2 regions of the Mycobacterium sp. ITM-2016-00317 genome follow, and region 2 is predicted to be linked to the other one. Evidence: predicted binding sites of a transcription regulator. Region 2 holds the regulator's gene; the other holds the start of a gene.
What was found. Region 2 encodes LexA, which represses DNA repair genes until DNA is damaged. Its sites were predicted from a motif close to CGAACANNTGTTCG; they were not measured.
Positions count from the first base shown of each region.

Region 1: the regulator LexA is predicted to act here: its motif matches at 5,247-5,260, upstream of C6A87_RS17825 (HNH endonuclease signature motif containing protein).

Region 1 is NZ_CP134399.1:3,744,858-3,752,839, reverse strand. It holds gene C6A87_RS17830 (SDR family NAD(P)-dependent oxidoreductase) at 1-3,919, shown strand, start outside; gene C6A87_RS17825 (HNH endonuclease signature motif containing protein) at 3,929-5,242, opposite strand; gene C6A87_RS17820 (N(5)-(carboxyethyl)ornithine synthase) at 5,395-6,555, opposite strand; gene C6A87_RS17815 (AMP-binding protein) at 6,696-7,982, opposite strand, start outside.
Region 2 is NZ_CP134399.1:2,344,353-2,352,334, reverse strand. It holds gene C6A87_RS11250 (PAC2 family protein) at 1-686, shown strand, start outside; gene C6A87_RS11245 (alpha/beta hydrolase) at 728-1,750, shown strand; gene C6A87_RS11240 (PhzF family phenazine biosynthesis isomerase) at 1,785-2,471, shown strand; gene nrdR (transcriptional regulator NrdR) at 2,477-2,941, opposite strand; gene C6A87_RS11230 (LysM peptidoglycan-binding domain-containing protein) at 3,069-3,539, opposite strand; gene lexA (transcriptional repressor LexA) at 3,749-4,438, shown strand; gene C6A87_RS11220 (hypothetical protein) at 4,471-6,564, opposite strand; gene C6A87_RS11215 (molybdopterin guanine dinucleotide-containing S/N-oxide reductase) at 6,795-7,982, shown strand, end outside.

The DNA of each region.
Region 1 (7,982 bases), 1.4 Mb from region 2:
GAACAGCGGACTGCGGGTGCCAGTCGAGCGGGAACCGTGGCCGCAGCGCGACGGCCCGCGCCGTGCCGCGGTGTGCAGCTACGGCTACGGCGGCACCATCGCGCACGTGCTGCTCGAAGAGGCACCGCCCACCCCCGATGTCGAGACCGGTTGTGGCAGAGCGGAATTCCTTCCACTGTCGGCGCGCTCGGAGTCGCGCCTGCACACGCAGGCCGCAGCCCTGGCCGATCACCTGCGCACCGCGCAGATCCCGACCGGCGAGGTCGCCGCCACACTGTGGACGCGCCGAGCCCACGAACCGGTCAGGGCCGCGGTGCTCACCGATGACGTCGACGCGCTGGACGCTCTGGCCGGCGGGCAACGGGACCCGCGGGTGGTGACCGGAACCGTCGTTCCCGGTGCCGACGCGGGCGCGGTGTGGGTGTTCTCCGGACACGGTTCGCACTGGGCCGGGATGGGCGGCGAGCTGCTCGCCGTAGAGCCGGCGTTCGCGGCCACCGTCGACGAGGTGGACCGGGTGTTCGGGCCCGAACTGGGCTTCTCCGCGCGTGAGGCGCTGGCCACCGGGTTGCTCGGCGGTACCGACCGGGTGCAGGCGCTCACCTTCGCGATGCAGGTCGGTCTCGCCGCGGTGCTCAGAGAGCGCGGAGTGGAACCTGCCGCGGTGATCGGGCACTCGGTCGGCGAGGTCGCCGCCTGCGTCGTCGCCGGGGTGTTCGACCTGGCGCACGGCGCGTCCATCGCGTGCTACCGGGCCCGCGGGTTCCGGGCGGTGGCCGGCGACGGCGCAATGGCGTTGGTGCGCCTGCCGTTCGACGAGGCCGAGTGCCGACTGGGCGACCGCACCGACGTGGTCGCGGCGATCAGCGCGTCGACCGAATCCACGGTGGTGTCCGGCACGGTGGCCGCGGTCGACGACGTCGTCGAGGCGTGGACGGCCGCCGGGATCATGGTGCGCCGGGTGAACACCGACGTGGCCTTCCACAGTCCGGCGATGGACGCACTGACCGGTGAACTCGCGCGGCTCGTCGCGACCCTGCCCGCTCCGGGCCGGGCCCGGGTGCCGCTCTACACGACGGCGCTGCAGGATCCCCGGTCCGGCGCCGCCCGCGACCCGGACTACTGGGTGGCCAACCTGCGCGGCCGGGTGCGCTTCGCCGAGGCCGTGCAGGCCGCCGGGCAGGACGGGCACCGGCTGTTCCTCGAGGTGTCCGCCCATCCCGTGGTGTCGCATTCGATCGTCGAGACGCTGACCGCACTCGGCATGGACGACCACGCCGTGGTGCCGGTGCTGCGCCGCGACCACCCGGAGGGGCGTGCCGTCGCCGCCGCGGTCGGCTCGCTGTACTGCCACGGCGCGCCGGTTGCACACGGGTTCACCCCGACGATGCCGTGGGCCGAGCTCCCGGGCACGCAGTGGCAACACCGCCGGTTCTGGCGCACCCCGACGCCGCCGCCCAACACCCGCGCGCTGCACGATCCCGCGTCCCACACGCTGCTCGGCGGCGTCGTCGACGTGACCGGCGAGGTGCCGGCGCGCGTGTGGCAGACCGGCCTCGACATGGGCAATCGGCCCTATCCCGGCGACCATCCCGTGCAGGGCACCGAGATCGTCCCTGCCGCAGTGCTGTTGAACACTTTCCTGACCGTGGCCGGATCGGGCGGCCTGACCGATGTGCGGCTGCGCACACCGGTGCCACCCGGCCGGGCCCGCGACATCCAGGTGGTGCTGCAGGACCGCTCGGTGCGGATCTCCTCACGGCTGGCCGACACCGACGGTGCCGACGAGTCCGGATGGCTGACCCACAGCAGTGCCGTCGTCGCGACCGGCCAGGACTTCGAAGGCGAGCTCACCGAGCTGATGGGTGGCGGCGTCGACGCGGCCACCTGGGACCGGTGCACCGAGCCATTGCCGCCCGACCACGTCGTCGACACTCTCGCCACGCTGGGTGTGGCGGCGATGGGCTTCGGCTGGCAGGTCCTCGAGATCCGGCGCGGCGCAGACGAACTGCTGGTCCGTGTCCGCGCCGAGGCCGACGGTTCGGTGCCGCCCAGCTGGGCCACCCTGCTGGACGCGGCGACCTCGGCGGCGTCCACGGTGTTCGACGGACCACCGCGGCTGCGGATGCCCGCCCGCGTCGAGCGCGTGCACGTGTGCGGTGCGCCACCGGCGGTCGCGGTGGTGCACGTCCGGCGCCGCGCGGGCACCACCACCGACGTGGTGATCGCCGACGAGTCGGGAGCGGCGCTCGCCTCCCTCACCGCGATGACGTTCGAGGAACTGGAGAGCGCCACCGGGACCGACGCGTCCCGGATGCTGCACCATGTGGCGTGGCACGAGACGGAGTTCGACGGCGACGCCCGGCCGAGCGAGGTCGCGGTGATCGGCGCCGGCGTTGGGCTCGAGGCGGTAGTGCGGGAGTTGACCGAATCGGGGGTGCCGCACCGGGTGTACGGCAGCCCGCAGCAGGTGCCGGTCGACACCGGAGATGGCTCGGTGGTGCTGCTGGTGCCCCGCGACGACTCGCCGGAAGCCGCCGTCCTGCAGACGTTGGACACGCTGAAACACCTCGCCGACAACAACTCTCAAGCCCGTCTCTGGGTGCTGACGCGCAAGGTGCACGAGGGGGAGAACCTGGTGCATGCGCCGCTGTGGGGGATGGCGCGCGTCGCCGCGGCCGAACACCCGCAGCTGTGGGGCGGTGTGCTCGATGTGGCCGGTACGGTGCCGGTCGGGGTGCTCGCGTCGCTGTCCGGCCACGGTGTGGTGGTGGCCCGTGACGGGGTCGCGCTGACCGCGCGACTGACGCATGCGCGCCCCGGCGCCGGCGCACCGATGACGTGCTCACCGGCCGGCACGTATCTGGTCACCGGCGGTACCGGCGTGCTGGGGTTGCGGATCGCGCACCGGCTCGCCGACCTCGGCGCCCGACGGTTGGTGTTGCTGTCCCGGTCGGGAATGCCGCCCCGGGGGCGGTGGGCCGAGGCGCCGACCGAGGCGACCCGCGCAGTGTCGGCGCTGGAGGAGCGCGGGGTGTCCGTGCACGTCGCGGCGATCGACATCGGGGCCGCGGATGCGGGCGAGCGACTGCGGGCGGTGCTCGACGATCTGCCGCCGGTGCGCGGTGTGGTGCACGCCGCCGGGGTGGAAGCCGGTGCGCTGCTGGTGAACACGTCGGAATCTGACATTCGGGCCGCGATGCGTCCGAAGGTGGCGGGCACGCTCACCTTGCACGAGTTGTTCCCACCCGAGCAGTTGGACTGGATGGTGCTGTTCTCGTCGTGCGGCTACCTCGCGGGCTTCCCGGGGCAGGGGGCGTACGCGTGCGCCAACGCGTTCCTGGACGCCACGGCGCGGCACCGGCGCGATCTCGGTGACCGCACGGTCAGCGTCGCGTGGACCGCGTGGCGTGGTCTGGGCATGGGGTCGACGTCGGATTACGTCGCGGCGCAGCTGGAAGCACTCGGGATGGGCACCGTCGGGGCCGACGATGCGATGCGCGCGCTCGACTCCGCCATGCGCGGTGACGAGCCGAACGTCGTGGTGCTGCCGCTGCTTCCGGAGGCGGCCGCGGTGCCGATCCTGGCCGACGTGGCACCGAGCGCCGATGTCGACACCGGCGATACCGCACCGGTCGGTCCCGGCGATGCCGACCTCGGCGAGTGGGTGGCGCAGCAGGTGGTCGAGGCGGTGGCCGCCGAACTCGGCCTGTCCGACAGCGAGGTGGATCTGCGGGTTCCGTTGGTCGAGGCCGGTGTCGACTCGATCATGACGGTCGCGCTACGGCGTGCGCTGGAGAAGCGCACGGGTCTGTCGCTGCCGCCGACACTGTTGTGGGAGCACCCGACCGCCGCAGCGGTGATCGACCGGATGGTCGAGATGCTCACGCCGCAGTCCGAAAAGGCTGACATCAGTTAAGCATTCGGGTTACGGGCCTTGGTCGTCTTCGGGGAGGAGATAGCGGTCGGGGTGGTGGTAGCCGTTGATGCGGTGTTGGCCGGTATCCAGCTCTGGTGGCGGGTGCCATTCGGTCTGGTTCTTGGTGTTGCGGGTGGTGCTCCAGCCCGTCTTGTCGAGCATGCGGTGATCTGACGGGCAGGCGAAGGTCAGCTCATCGATGTCGGTGTGGCCGCCGTCTTTCCAGTCGGTGGTGGCGTGGTGGACCTGGCACCAGTAGCCGGGGGCGCTGCACCCGGGCCGGGTGCAGCCGCGGTCGCGCGCATGCAACACGATCCGCTGCGCCGCGGTGGCCAGTCTTTTGGAGCGGCCCAGGTACAGGGATTGGCCGCTGTGTTGGTCGTAGACATACAGGTAGTGGTGGGCGTTGGCGGCCATCCGGATCAGATCCCGCATGGGCAACAGTGATCCGCCGCCGGTGACCGAGCCCCCGGCGCCTTTCTGGAGTTCCTGGAGGGTGGTGGACACGATCACCGTGGTCGGCAGTCCGTTGTGGGTGCCCAGTTCGCCGGATTCAAGTGCCCGGCGCCCCACGGCCAAAAACGCGTCGTGGCGGCGCTGGGCCGGGGTGCGGGTATCGGGGCCGTCGGTGTTGGCTCCGGGGGCGGCTTCTTTGGCCAAGATCGCCTCCCAGACCGCCAGCGCCTCGGGGGTCAGTGTTCCGGAGATGGCGGCGGTGCCGTCGCACCCCTGCTTGCTGATCGTGATGCCACGCCGGCGGGCCCGCTCCTGGTCTGACGGTTCGGGACCATCCTGATCGATCTTCGTCAACAATCTCGCCGCCGCGGCGGCCAGGTTCTCCGGATCCAGCCCCGAGCCGTTGTGGGCCAGCTGCCGATCCGCGGCCGCACGGGTATCGACATCGACCCAGGCGGGCAGCTTCTTGTGGAACTTCGCGATCACCGCGACATGCTCCTCATCGAGCAGCCCCTCGGCTTGCGCCGCCGCGGTGGCCTCCCACGCCGGCGGCAACGGTTCCCCGGTCATCGCACGTCGCGGCCCCAACGTCTTCGCGCGCGCCAGCCGGCGTGCCGCCTCGGCGCCGGAGACCCGCAACGACGTGGTGAGGACTTTCTTCCACGTCGCCTCACCCAACCGGCACGGCTCGGTCTCCTCCATCAATCGGCTCAGCACTTTGTGCTCCACCGCCGGAATGGACCGCAACACCGTCGTCAATTCGGCCAGCAGCCCGATCAGCTCGCGGTGGGACACCTCGTCGGCGGCCTTGGACAGCACGGCGACCTGTTCGGCGATCGTCCCCACCGCCTCGGCCACCAACTCCATACCTCGAACACTAGTTCGAAGGTCTGACAAATCCGGATCGTCGCCGGGGTGATGCCGAACTGCCTGGCCGTCCGATTCGGAAGGGGCGATTCCGCCCGATCCTGCTCACATCGCCGCATGGGGACCGACGGCGCCGACCGCCAGCCAGCGGGTCACCTGACCACGTGGGGATACGCGTGGTCGCGGTGTTGGAACGCCAGGATGCTCTCGTTGAGGACGACGCCGTCGCGGATCTCGATCGCGCGGGCGATGGTGGGCGTGCGGTCCCACGTCGCGGGGCCCTCCAGCAGTGCTTCCAGGTGAGGCAGCAATGCTTCACTGATCTCCCACGTCGCCGAGTCCCATAGATACGACGGGCTGTGGTCGACCGCGTAGTAGAGCACGTCGTTGGCCAGCGCGATCATCGGCTCGACGAACGAGGTGGGTCGGGCCCAGGTGAAGCCCATGCCCACATCGCAGGAGACGTCGACGATGAGACTCCGCGGTGCGAACGAGGGCAGGTCGTCCTCGGAGGCGAAGATCAGCGGCGCGTTCGGATCCTGAAGCACACAGTTGACGACGATGTCTTTGGCGGCGAGGAACTCCGCGATCGGAACGCGCCCGTCCGGCACGTCCGCCCAGATCCCCCCGGGGGTGTCCGAGTCACCGCCCATCTGCGAAATCTGCGTGGAGGGGATCGGTGATCCGACGGCGGCGACGTCGCGGTTGGTGAGGACGTGGACATCGTCGACGCCGTGGGCGTTGAGCGCGGTGACCGCCCCACGGGCCGTCGCACCGAACCCCAGGATGGCGGCGCTGAGCCGACGGCCGTAGCTGCCGGTGATGCCGGCCAGCTGCATCGCGTGCAGCACGGAGCAGTACCCGGCCAGCTCGTTGTTCTTGTGGAAGACATGCAGGCCGAAGCCGCCGTCGGGCCGCCAGTGGTTCATTGCCTCGAAAGCGACGAGGGTCAGTTTCCGGTCGATCGCCACCTGGGTGAGCTCACGGTCCTGCACGCAGTGCGGCCAGCCCCAGACGATCTGTCCGACAGCGCATTCGGCGAGGTCTGCGGCCTGCACTTTGGGCAGCAGGATCACATCGCACTCGGCGATCAGTTGCTCGCGGGTGCGGATTCCACCGACGAACTCCGACAGCCCGTCGTCTGTCGCGCCGAACCGGGCTCCGTATCCGTGCTCGAGGAACACCTTGGGGCGCACCTGGGGACCGAGCCGGCTGAAATGAGCGGGGTGGATGGGCAGCCGGTACTCGTCGGGCTTGCGGGAGCCCGCCAGGACGCCGATCGAAAGTCGTTCTGTCTCAGTGCGTCCGGTCATCAAAGCCGTCTCAGGGACGAGGGGGGCGGTGGGGCATCGGATGCCCGGTTCATCGAGCACATTGCCAACCCCTCGCTGAGGGGACCGGTTGGTCCCGACCGGGCCAGCCTACCCCGAGCACGACCTGCCGGACATCCCGCTCAGGACGTGAGCTGTGCGACCAACTGCTTCTTGTCGACCTTGCCCACAGCCGTCGTCGGCAGCGACCGCACCGGGGTGAGCACGTCGGGCCGGGCGTGAGTAGAGGCGCCACGCTCGTCGAGGAAAGCGTTCAGCTCGGTCAGGGTGATCGGTTTACCCCGGAAAACCACTGCGGCGCAGATCTTCTCACCCAGGTAGTCATCGGGGAGTGCGACGGCCGCGGCTGCGTAGATCGCCGGATGGGTGTGCAGATGATCTTCCAGGTCGGTCGCCGACACGGTTTCGCCGCCGCGGTGGATCACGTCCTTGATCCGTCCGGTCACCTCCACGTACCCGGCGCGTGGGCCGTCGGCGAAGATGCGCACCCGATCACCGGTGCGGTAGAAGCCGTCGGGGGAGAAGGAGCGGGCATTGGCGTCGTCGGCCCGGTAGTAACCGTTGAGGGTGTAGGGCCCACGCACCAGCAGCTCACCCTCCTGACCGGGCGCCACCTCGTCGCCGTTCTCGTCGACCACGCGCATCTCGTCGAGAGGCGACATCGGGCGTCCCTGGGTGTGTACGACGACGTCCTCGGGGTCGCCGGGGCGGGTGAAGTTCAGCATCCCCTCGGCCATCCCGAAGATCTGCGACATGCCCGGGGTCAGGCGCTCCAGGATGAAGCGTGCCTCCTCGGGGCTCATCCGCGAGCCGCCGACCTGGACGAACCGCAACGATGTCGGCAGCACCGGCTCCCACTCGCAGGCCTGCGCCCACACCTTGGCCAGAGCGTTCACCAGCCCGGTGACCGTGATCCGGTGCTTGTCGATCAACGCGAACGCATTCTCGGGGCTGGGGTCGGCGGTGAACACCGTCGGTGCCCCGACCGTCATCGAACCGAGCAGCCCCGGGCAGCCCAGCGGGAAGTTGTGCCCGGCCGGCAGCGCGACCAGGTACGCGTCGTCACCGGTCATGCCGCACGCCTGCGCGCAGGTGACGGCGTTGTACAGATAATCGTTGTGGGTGCGCGCGATCAGCTTCGGCAGGCCGGTGGTGCCGCCGGACACCAACAGCAGCGCGGGCAGCGAGGGATCGACCGGCGCGCGCTCCACAGGCGGGCTCTCAGCGTCGCGGACCGACGACCACGCGACGAACGGCCCGGGTTCGCCGTCGACGATCACATGGCGCAGCGCCGGATGCTCGGCCGCCACCGATGCGGCCATCTCGCGGTAGTCGAACCCGGCGGCCCGGTCGGGGACGATCAGCGCCGTGGCACCGCTGACTTCGGCGAAGTGGCCGAGTTCGGCGGT
Region 2 (7,982 bases):
TGAACCTGTACGCGCTGCACGACAGCGTGGGCACGCCGTTCCTGCTGCTGGCCGGGCTCGAACCCGACCTGCGCTGGGAGCGGTTCATCACCGCGGTCCGGCTGCTGTCCGAGCGCCTCGGTGTGCGCCGGGTGATCGGGCTGGGCTCGATCCCGATGGCGGTGCCACACACCCGGCCGATGACGCTGACCGCACACTCCAACGACAAGGAGCTGATCGCCGAGCACCAGCCTTGGGTCACCGAGGTCCAGGTGCCCGGCAGCGCGTCGAGCCTGTTGGAGTTCCGGATGGCCCAGCACGGCTACGAAGTCGTCGGATTCACCGTGCACGTCCCGCATTACCTGGCCCAGACCGACTATCCATCCGCGGCCGAGACCCTGATCTCCGAGGTCGCCAGAAACGGGTCGCTGCAGATCCCCACCGCGGCGCTGACCCAGGCCTCGGCCGAGGTGCTCGACAAGATCAACGAGCAGGTGGGAGCCAGCGCGGAGGTCGCTCAGGTGGTGGAGGCCCTGGAGCGTCAGTACGATGCGTTCGTCGCTGCTCAGGAGAACCGGTCCCTTCTGGCGCGGGACGAAGATCTGCCCAGCGGGGACGAACTCGGCGCCGAGTTCGAGCGGTTCCTCGCCGAACAGGCCGGTGAGAAGAAGCCCAAGGACAGAGAAGACCCCCGGGACGGCCGGTAGCGCCACCGGCGGCCGGCCGTGCCGACGACGGAATGGGCGACATGACCGAACGCAAACCGCATCTGCACCCCGTGCGCGAGACCACCCCGACGCTGGAGTACTGCACCATCCACGGCTACCGGCGGGCCTACCGGGTGGCCGGCTCCGGTCCGGCGATCCTGCTGATCCACGGCATCGGCGACAACTCCACCACGTGGGACACCGTGCAGGCCCAACTGGCCCAGCGGTTCACGGTGATCGCGCCGGATCTGCTCGGGCACGGCAAGTCGGACAAGCCGCGCGCGGACTACTCGGTGGCCGCCTACGCCAACGGTATGCGGGATCTGCTCAGTGTCCTCGGCATCGACAGGGCCACGGTGATCGGCCACTCGCTCGGCGGCGGGGTGGCGATGCAGTTCGCCTACCAGTTCCCGCAATTGGTGGACCGGCTCATCCTGGTCGGCGCGGGCGGGGTCACCAAGGACGTCAACATCGCGCTGCGCATCGCCGCGATGCCGCTGGGCACCGAGGCGCTGTCGCTGCTGCGCCTCCCGATGGTGCTGCCTGCGCTGCAGGCGCTCGGCCGCCTCGGCGGCACGGTCTTCGGCTCCACCGGCGTCGGCCACGACATCCCGCACATGCTCCGCATCCTGGCCGACCTGCCCGAACCCACGGCATCGTCGGCTTTCGCCCGCACCCTGCGCGCAGTCGTGGACTGGCGCGGCCAGGTGGTCACGATGCTGGATCGCTGCTATCTGACGCAATCTGTTCCCGTGCAACTGATCTGGGGTGACCTCGACGCCGTCATCCCGGTCGGTCATGCGGAGATGGCGCACGCCGCCATGCCGGGGTCCCGGCTGGAGATCTTCCGGGGTTCGGGCCACTTCCCGTTCCACGACGACCCGGACCGTTTCGTCGAGGTGGTCGAGAGGTTCATCGACTCGACCGAACCCGCCGTTTACGACCAGGACTATCTGCGCGAACTGCTTCGCACGGGCCTCAACGAACGCGCGTTGTCCGGCACGGTCGACACCCGCGTCGCGGTGCTCGATGCGATGGGAGCCGACGAACGCTCGGCAACCTGACCGGCCGGCCCGGCCGAGCACGTAGCATCGGGCCATGGCCATCGATGTGACCGTGTTGCGCGTATTCACCGACCACGACGGAAACTTCGGCAACCCGCTCGGCGTCGTCGACGCCGCGACGGTGAGTGCCTCCGAACGCCAGCGCATCGCCACCGAATTGGGTTACAGCGAAACGGTTTTCGTCCACCTACCGCGCGAGGGCACGCACAGCGCCCAAGTCCACATCTACACCCCCACCGCCGAGATGCGGTTCGCCGGACACCCCACGGTGGGGGCGTCGTGGTGGCTGAAGGACCGCGGAATGCCGGTCAAGACGCTTCAGGTGCCCGCGGGCATCGTGCAAGTCACCTATGCCGACGAGCTGACCTCGGTCAGCGCTCGCGCGCAGTGGGCCCCCGTGTTCTCCATCGCCCAGGTCGGTTCGGTCGACGAGCTCTTCGCCGCCGACCCCGATGACTACGCCGACGGTTCCGAGCATTACCTGTGGACCTGGCTGGACGAGTCGGCAGGCACCATTCGGTCCCGGATGTTCGCACCGCACCTGGGGATCCGCGAGGACGAGGCGACCGGGGCGGCCGCAGTCCGGATCACCGAGCATCTCAGCCGGGATCTGACCATCGTGCAGGGGCAGGGCTCAGTCATCGAGACGACGTGGAGCCCCGAGGGCTGGGTGCAGGTGGCCGGACGGGTGGTCGACGACGGAAACCGCCAACTCGACTGACCCCGTCAGCTCTTGGCGGTGACCCCGCGATGAGCGCGCAACTCCTGGATCTCGCGCTCGAAGTCCTCGGCCGAGGTGAAGGAGCGATACACCGAGGCGAATCTCAGGTAGGCGACCTCGTCGAGTTCACGCAGTGGGCCCAGGATCGCCAGTCCGACCTCGTGGCTCGCCACCTCGGGCGATCCGGTGGCCCGGACCGCGTCCTCGACCTGCTGAGCCAGGTGGTTGAGCGCATCGTCGTCGACCTGACGGCCCTGGCACGACCGTCGCACGCCGCGGATGACCTTCTCCCGGCTGAACGGTTCGGTCACCCCGCTGCGTTTGACGACCGCAAGCACCGCGGTCTCCACGGTGGTGAACCGGCGCCCGCATTCGGGGCAGGACCGGCGCCGGCGAATGGCCTGACCCTCATCGGTCTCCCGGGAATCGACCACCCGGGAATCGGGATGCCGGCAGAACGGACAGTGCATCACCGCTCCTTCGCCACTCCGGGGTTCGATCGCTTCGATCGCCCTTGAGCGTACCTGCGTCACCCACGGCGGGCTCACGGCCGGACCTGACAGCGCATGCCTCATCGGAGCCGTCCTCGACGAATGCTCAGGCGACCGGTGCGATCAGCGTCTGGCCGGTGGCCAGCGCCGCGGTTTCCAGCTTGTTGAGCTCCCGGATGCGGTGCACGACCTCGGCGACCGGAGCGTCCGGGGCCACCCTGCGCGCGACGTGCTGCAGGGACTCCCCGCTCTGCACCTGCACCACGGCGAGGCGACCGGGAACCTCCGGCGCGCCACCGACGAGACCGCCGAACTGGCCGACCAGACCGAGCCACAGCGTGATCACGGCGGCGACCAGTGCCAGCAACACGGTGGTCGCCGGCGTGATCGGACGGCGGCGGTGCGACGCCCTCGACATCAGCACCCCGGTCCCCCGGTAACTCGCCGGCGCCCCGCCGGGGCGGCGGGACGGGGGCCGCCGGACCGGGGTCACGGGGCGGGTCCGTCCGCCGTCCACACGCAGGCGGGGTGCGCGTTCGAACTCGTTCCATGTCGCACGATCGTCGAGAATGGTCATCAGCTCGCCTTTCGGTCCTGATTCGTTCGCTCTTGTGTTCGAAGATTACTCGATCAGGTGTTCGATTGATAGAACACGTGATCGAACTGTTGCGAACGCTAACCGAGGCCACCGACATGTCCGGGCACGCGAGAACCGCCGACGGACCGACGCGACACGCCTCGAACACATGTTTGATTATCCCGGTCCGCCGGGTTAGATTCGGGCACATGAGCGATGACAGCAGAGACAGCACCGGCACCCGTCGCGATCGCGACTCCGGTCTGACCGAGCGTCAGAGGACCATCCTGGAGGTCATCCGAGCATCGGTGAGCACCCGCGGCTATCCGCCCAGCATCCGGGAGATCGGCGACGCGGTCGGGCTGACCTCGACGTCGTCGGTCGCCCACCAGCTGCGCACGTTGGAGCGCAAGGGATTTCTGCGCCGGGACCCCAACCGGCCGCGCGCGGTCGACGTCCGCGAGCTCGACGACAACTCCGTGCCGATCGTCGGGACCGACGTGGCCGGCTCCGATGCGCTGCCCGAGCCCACGTTCGTGCCCGTGCTCGGCCGCATCGCGGCGGGCGGCCCGATCCTGGCCGAGGAAGCCGTCGAGGACGTCTTCCCCCTACCCCGCGAACTCGTCGGCGAGGGATCCCTGTTCCTGCTCAAGGTGGTCGGTGAATCCATGGTCGACGCAGCGATCTGCGACGGTGACTGGGTCGTGATCCGGCAGCAGAACGTCGCCGACAACGGTGACATCGTCGCGGCGATGATCGACGGCGAGGCCACCGTCAAGACCTTCAAGCGCACCCGCGGTCAGGTCTGGCTGATGCCGCACAACCCCGCGTTCGACCCGATCCCCGGCAACGACGCGGTGATCCTGGGCAAGGTCGTCACCGTCATCCGCAAGATCTGACGGTGACGGCGGCCCGCTCGACGGGCCCCCGGTCACTCGCCGCGGACGAAACCGTTCGTGCGCGCGATCTCCTCTGTGGCGAACCAGATCTCGACGGGCGCCTCGTGGTAGTCGACGCTCTCCGGTGTCCAGTACAGGCCGGACCTCGTGTCCGCTTTGATCGGGTAGCCCTCGGGGATCTCGGCCGGATCGTCGAACGGCATGTGCAGTGCGGTGCCGAACGGCAGCGGCTCGTCGACGTCGATCCGCGCGTGCCGTCCGGTGTCGGTCACCGGATCACGCGCCGGTACCTGCGCGTCGACGGGTGCCTCGACCATGCCACCGAAATGCGCGATGAACGGCTCGCGATCGGCGGCGATCTCGGCGTCCTGGAACGCGGCGCCGTCCTCAAACACGGTGTCGTCCCAGGGCTCGGCGCCGTGGTCGTCGGGAACGTCGTGCGACAGGGTTTCGGGGTCGGGGGTCAGCACACGCGTCGGCGCGGTATCCACGGTGTCAGGATTTTCCTGCTCTCCGACCGGCCCGTCGTGCGCATCGTCGCCGGGCGCCTGCGACCCCCAGAATTCGGGCGGGTCGGAGCTCAGCTCGCCGGCGGTGGACGGGGCGGCCGCACCCAGCGGGCCGACGTCGTCCCGGGAGTAACGCTCACCGAAGAGCTCGTCCTCCCGGCCCTCCTCGTGGCCGGTCTGCCCGCCGACGGCGGAAAGCGCGGGCTCGTAGCTGCGGGAGGAGTCGTCCTCGGTCGTCGCGAACGGATCGACCTCGGCACGGCGCCCCCGGCTACGAACCACGGCGAAGGCTCCCAGCCCGGCCAGCAGCAACAGCGGCACGATGGCCAGCAGCCACCACCACGTCCACTTCAGGCCGGAACTCTCGCTGTTGTCCGGAGCCTGCGCCTGCGGCGGCGTCGCCTCGGGGGCGGCTTCCTCACCCGGCACCTCCAGGCCGACCAGCTGCGGTCCCAGACCCGCCGGTTCGGTGCTGAACTTCTTGGTCGCGGTGTCCCAGGAGATGGCGCCTCCGCTGAACCGCTGGGTGATGACGTCACCGTTCTGCGTCTGATCCGCCACCGGGGCGCCGAGTTCACCGGTGGCGCCACCCAGCTTGTCCCAGGCGGCGTTGATGGCACCCCGCACGATCACCGCGCCGTGGTCCGGCGTCCAGAAGATCACCGGCTTGTCCTCGGCGGCGAATGTGCTGATCCGGCTACCCGGCGGCTGCCCGCCGTCCTGCTCCCCGGTGGCCGGGAAGCCGAGGTCGCCTTCGGGGCCGCCCACGCTCTCGTATTTGGCCAGCACCTGGCCGGTGACGACGTTGGCCCCGGTCTGCGGGCTGTAGAAGATCTTGCCGTTGACGAAGTCCTGGCCCATCCCGTCTTCGCCGATCTCATACGGCTCGCCCTCGGCGGCGCCGAGCGGTCCCAGCGGGCCGCCGGCGGCCCGGCGGGCGGCGTTGATCGCCGAGACGGGGTCGTCGGGGACCTCCAGGTCGGCGAGCGGGCCGGCCAGCTCCGGCGGCACGGTGGTGAAGGTCTTGGTCGCGGAGTCGTAGGCCAGTTCACCGCCGGTGAACCTCTGCCTGACGACCGGTCCGTCGTAGGTCTCGTCCTCGGCGGGCACCCCGAGCACCCCGGAGGATCCGCCGAGCTTGTCCCACGCCGCGTTGATCGGCCCGCGGACCACACGCGCGCCGGTGGCCGGTGTCCAGAAGATCACCGGGTTGTCGGCGGCGCTGAATGTGCTGTTGCGGCTGTCCGGCGCACGGCCGGGACCCTCGTCGATGGTCGGAAACCCGAGGTCGCTGTCGGCGGGACCGCCGAGAGACTCGTACTTCTCCAGGATGGCGCCCTGCATGAAGCGGGCGCCGGTGGTCGGGGTGAAGAACATCTTCCCCGACGCGAAGTTCTGCGCGAACCCGGCGCCTGCCGGGTAGACCTCGCCCGCTTTGGGGCCCAGCGGCCCGGTGTCGCCACCGCCGGCCTGCCATGCCGCGGTGATCGCATCGTTGGCTTCCACCTCGGGCTGGGCCATCGCGGACGGTGCCAACAGGAGCGCCGTGGCGATTCCCAGCAATCCGACCGTCAAACGACCGACCAAACGTAGGCGCAGCATCGGCTGCCGGCTCATTCTTCCTCCCCGCGGGTCGGCGACTGGTCCTTCTGCAAGCTCCTTGCAAAATTCTGAGAAAGTTACCGCGTGGGTTCACTCTGCGGCAGCGGAGGTCGATAACCAAGTCACCTCGCCGAATCCAGGCAAAGAATGTGCACACGAAACACCGGTGCGAGAAGTCCGGCGCGGCTTCCTCGGGGTCGGTCTCGGCCGCTGCAGACCCCACGCCGCCACCTACACTCGGGGCCGTGTCCGCAGCTCAGACCAGCCTCACGCACTGGGGCGGATTCACCGCCACGGTGGCCAACGGCGACATCGCATCGGTGGCACCGCTGCCTGGTGACCGCGATCCGTCACCGGCGCTGGGCAATCTGCCCGGGTCGGTGCGGCACGTCTCGCGCGTCACCGGCCCGGCCATCCGGCGCGGCTGGCTCGACGACGGCCCCGGGCCCACCACCCGCCGCGGGGCCGACGAATTCGTCGCGGTGTCCTGGGACGAGCTCACCGAGCGACTGGCCGGCGAGCTGCGCCGGGTCATCGACACCCACGGGAACGAGGCGGTCTACGGCGGTTCCTACGGCTGGTCCAGCGCCGGACGCTTCCACCACGCGCAGAGTCAGGTGCACCGCTTTCTGAACTGCCTTGGCGGATACACCTTTTCGCGTCACTCCTACAGCCTCGGGGCGACCGGGGTGATCATGCCGCGCGTCGTCGGCACCCACGACGATCTGTTCAAGCGGTCCACCCAGTGGGAGGTCATCGTCGAACACACCGATCTGATGGTGTGTTTCGGCGGGGTGGCGTTGAAGAACACCGGCGTCAACCACGGCGGCACCACCGCCCACCCGGCCCGCGATGCGCTGGACCGGTTCCGGGCGCGCGGTGGCCGCATCGTGTCGTTCTCGCCGCTGCGCGACGACGTCGCCGGTGAGTGCGACTGGCATGCGCCGATCCCGGGCACCGACGTCGCGATCATGCTGGCGCTGGCCCATGTGCTGGCCACCGAGTCCCTGGCCGACCGTGACTTCCTGACGCGCTACTGCACCGGGTACGAGCGGTTCGAACGTTATCTGCTCGGAACCGATGACGGGGTGCCGAAATCGCCGCAGTGGGCGGCGCGGATCTGTGGTCTCGACGCCGACGACCTGACCGAGCTGGCCCGGCGGATGGCCGCCTGCCGCACGATCGTGACGGTGAGCTGGTCGCTGCAACGCACCCGCCACGGCGAGCAGGCGCCCTGGATGGGGCTCACGCTGGCGGCGATGCTGGGCCAGATCGGCCTTCCCGGCGGCGGATTCGGCCACGGCTACGGCTCGATGAACGAGCCCGGCCTGGCCCCACTGCGGTGCGGGTTGCCCAGGCTGCCCCAGGGTGTCAACCCGGTGGCGACGTTCATCCCGGTGGCCGCGGTCAGCGACATGCTGCTGCACCCGGGT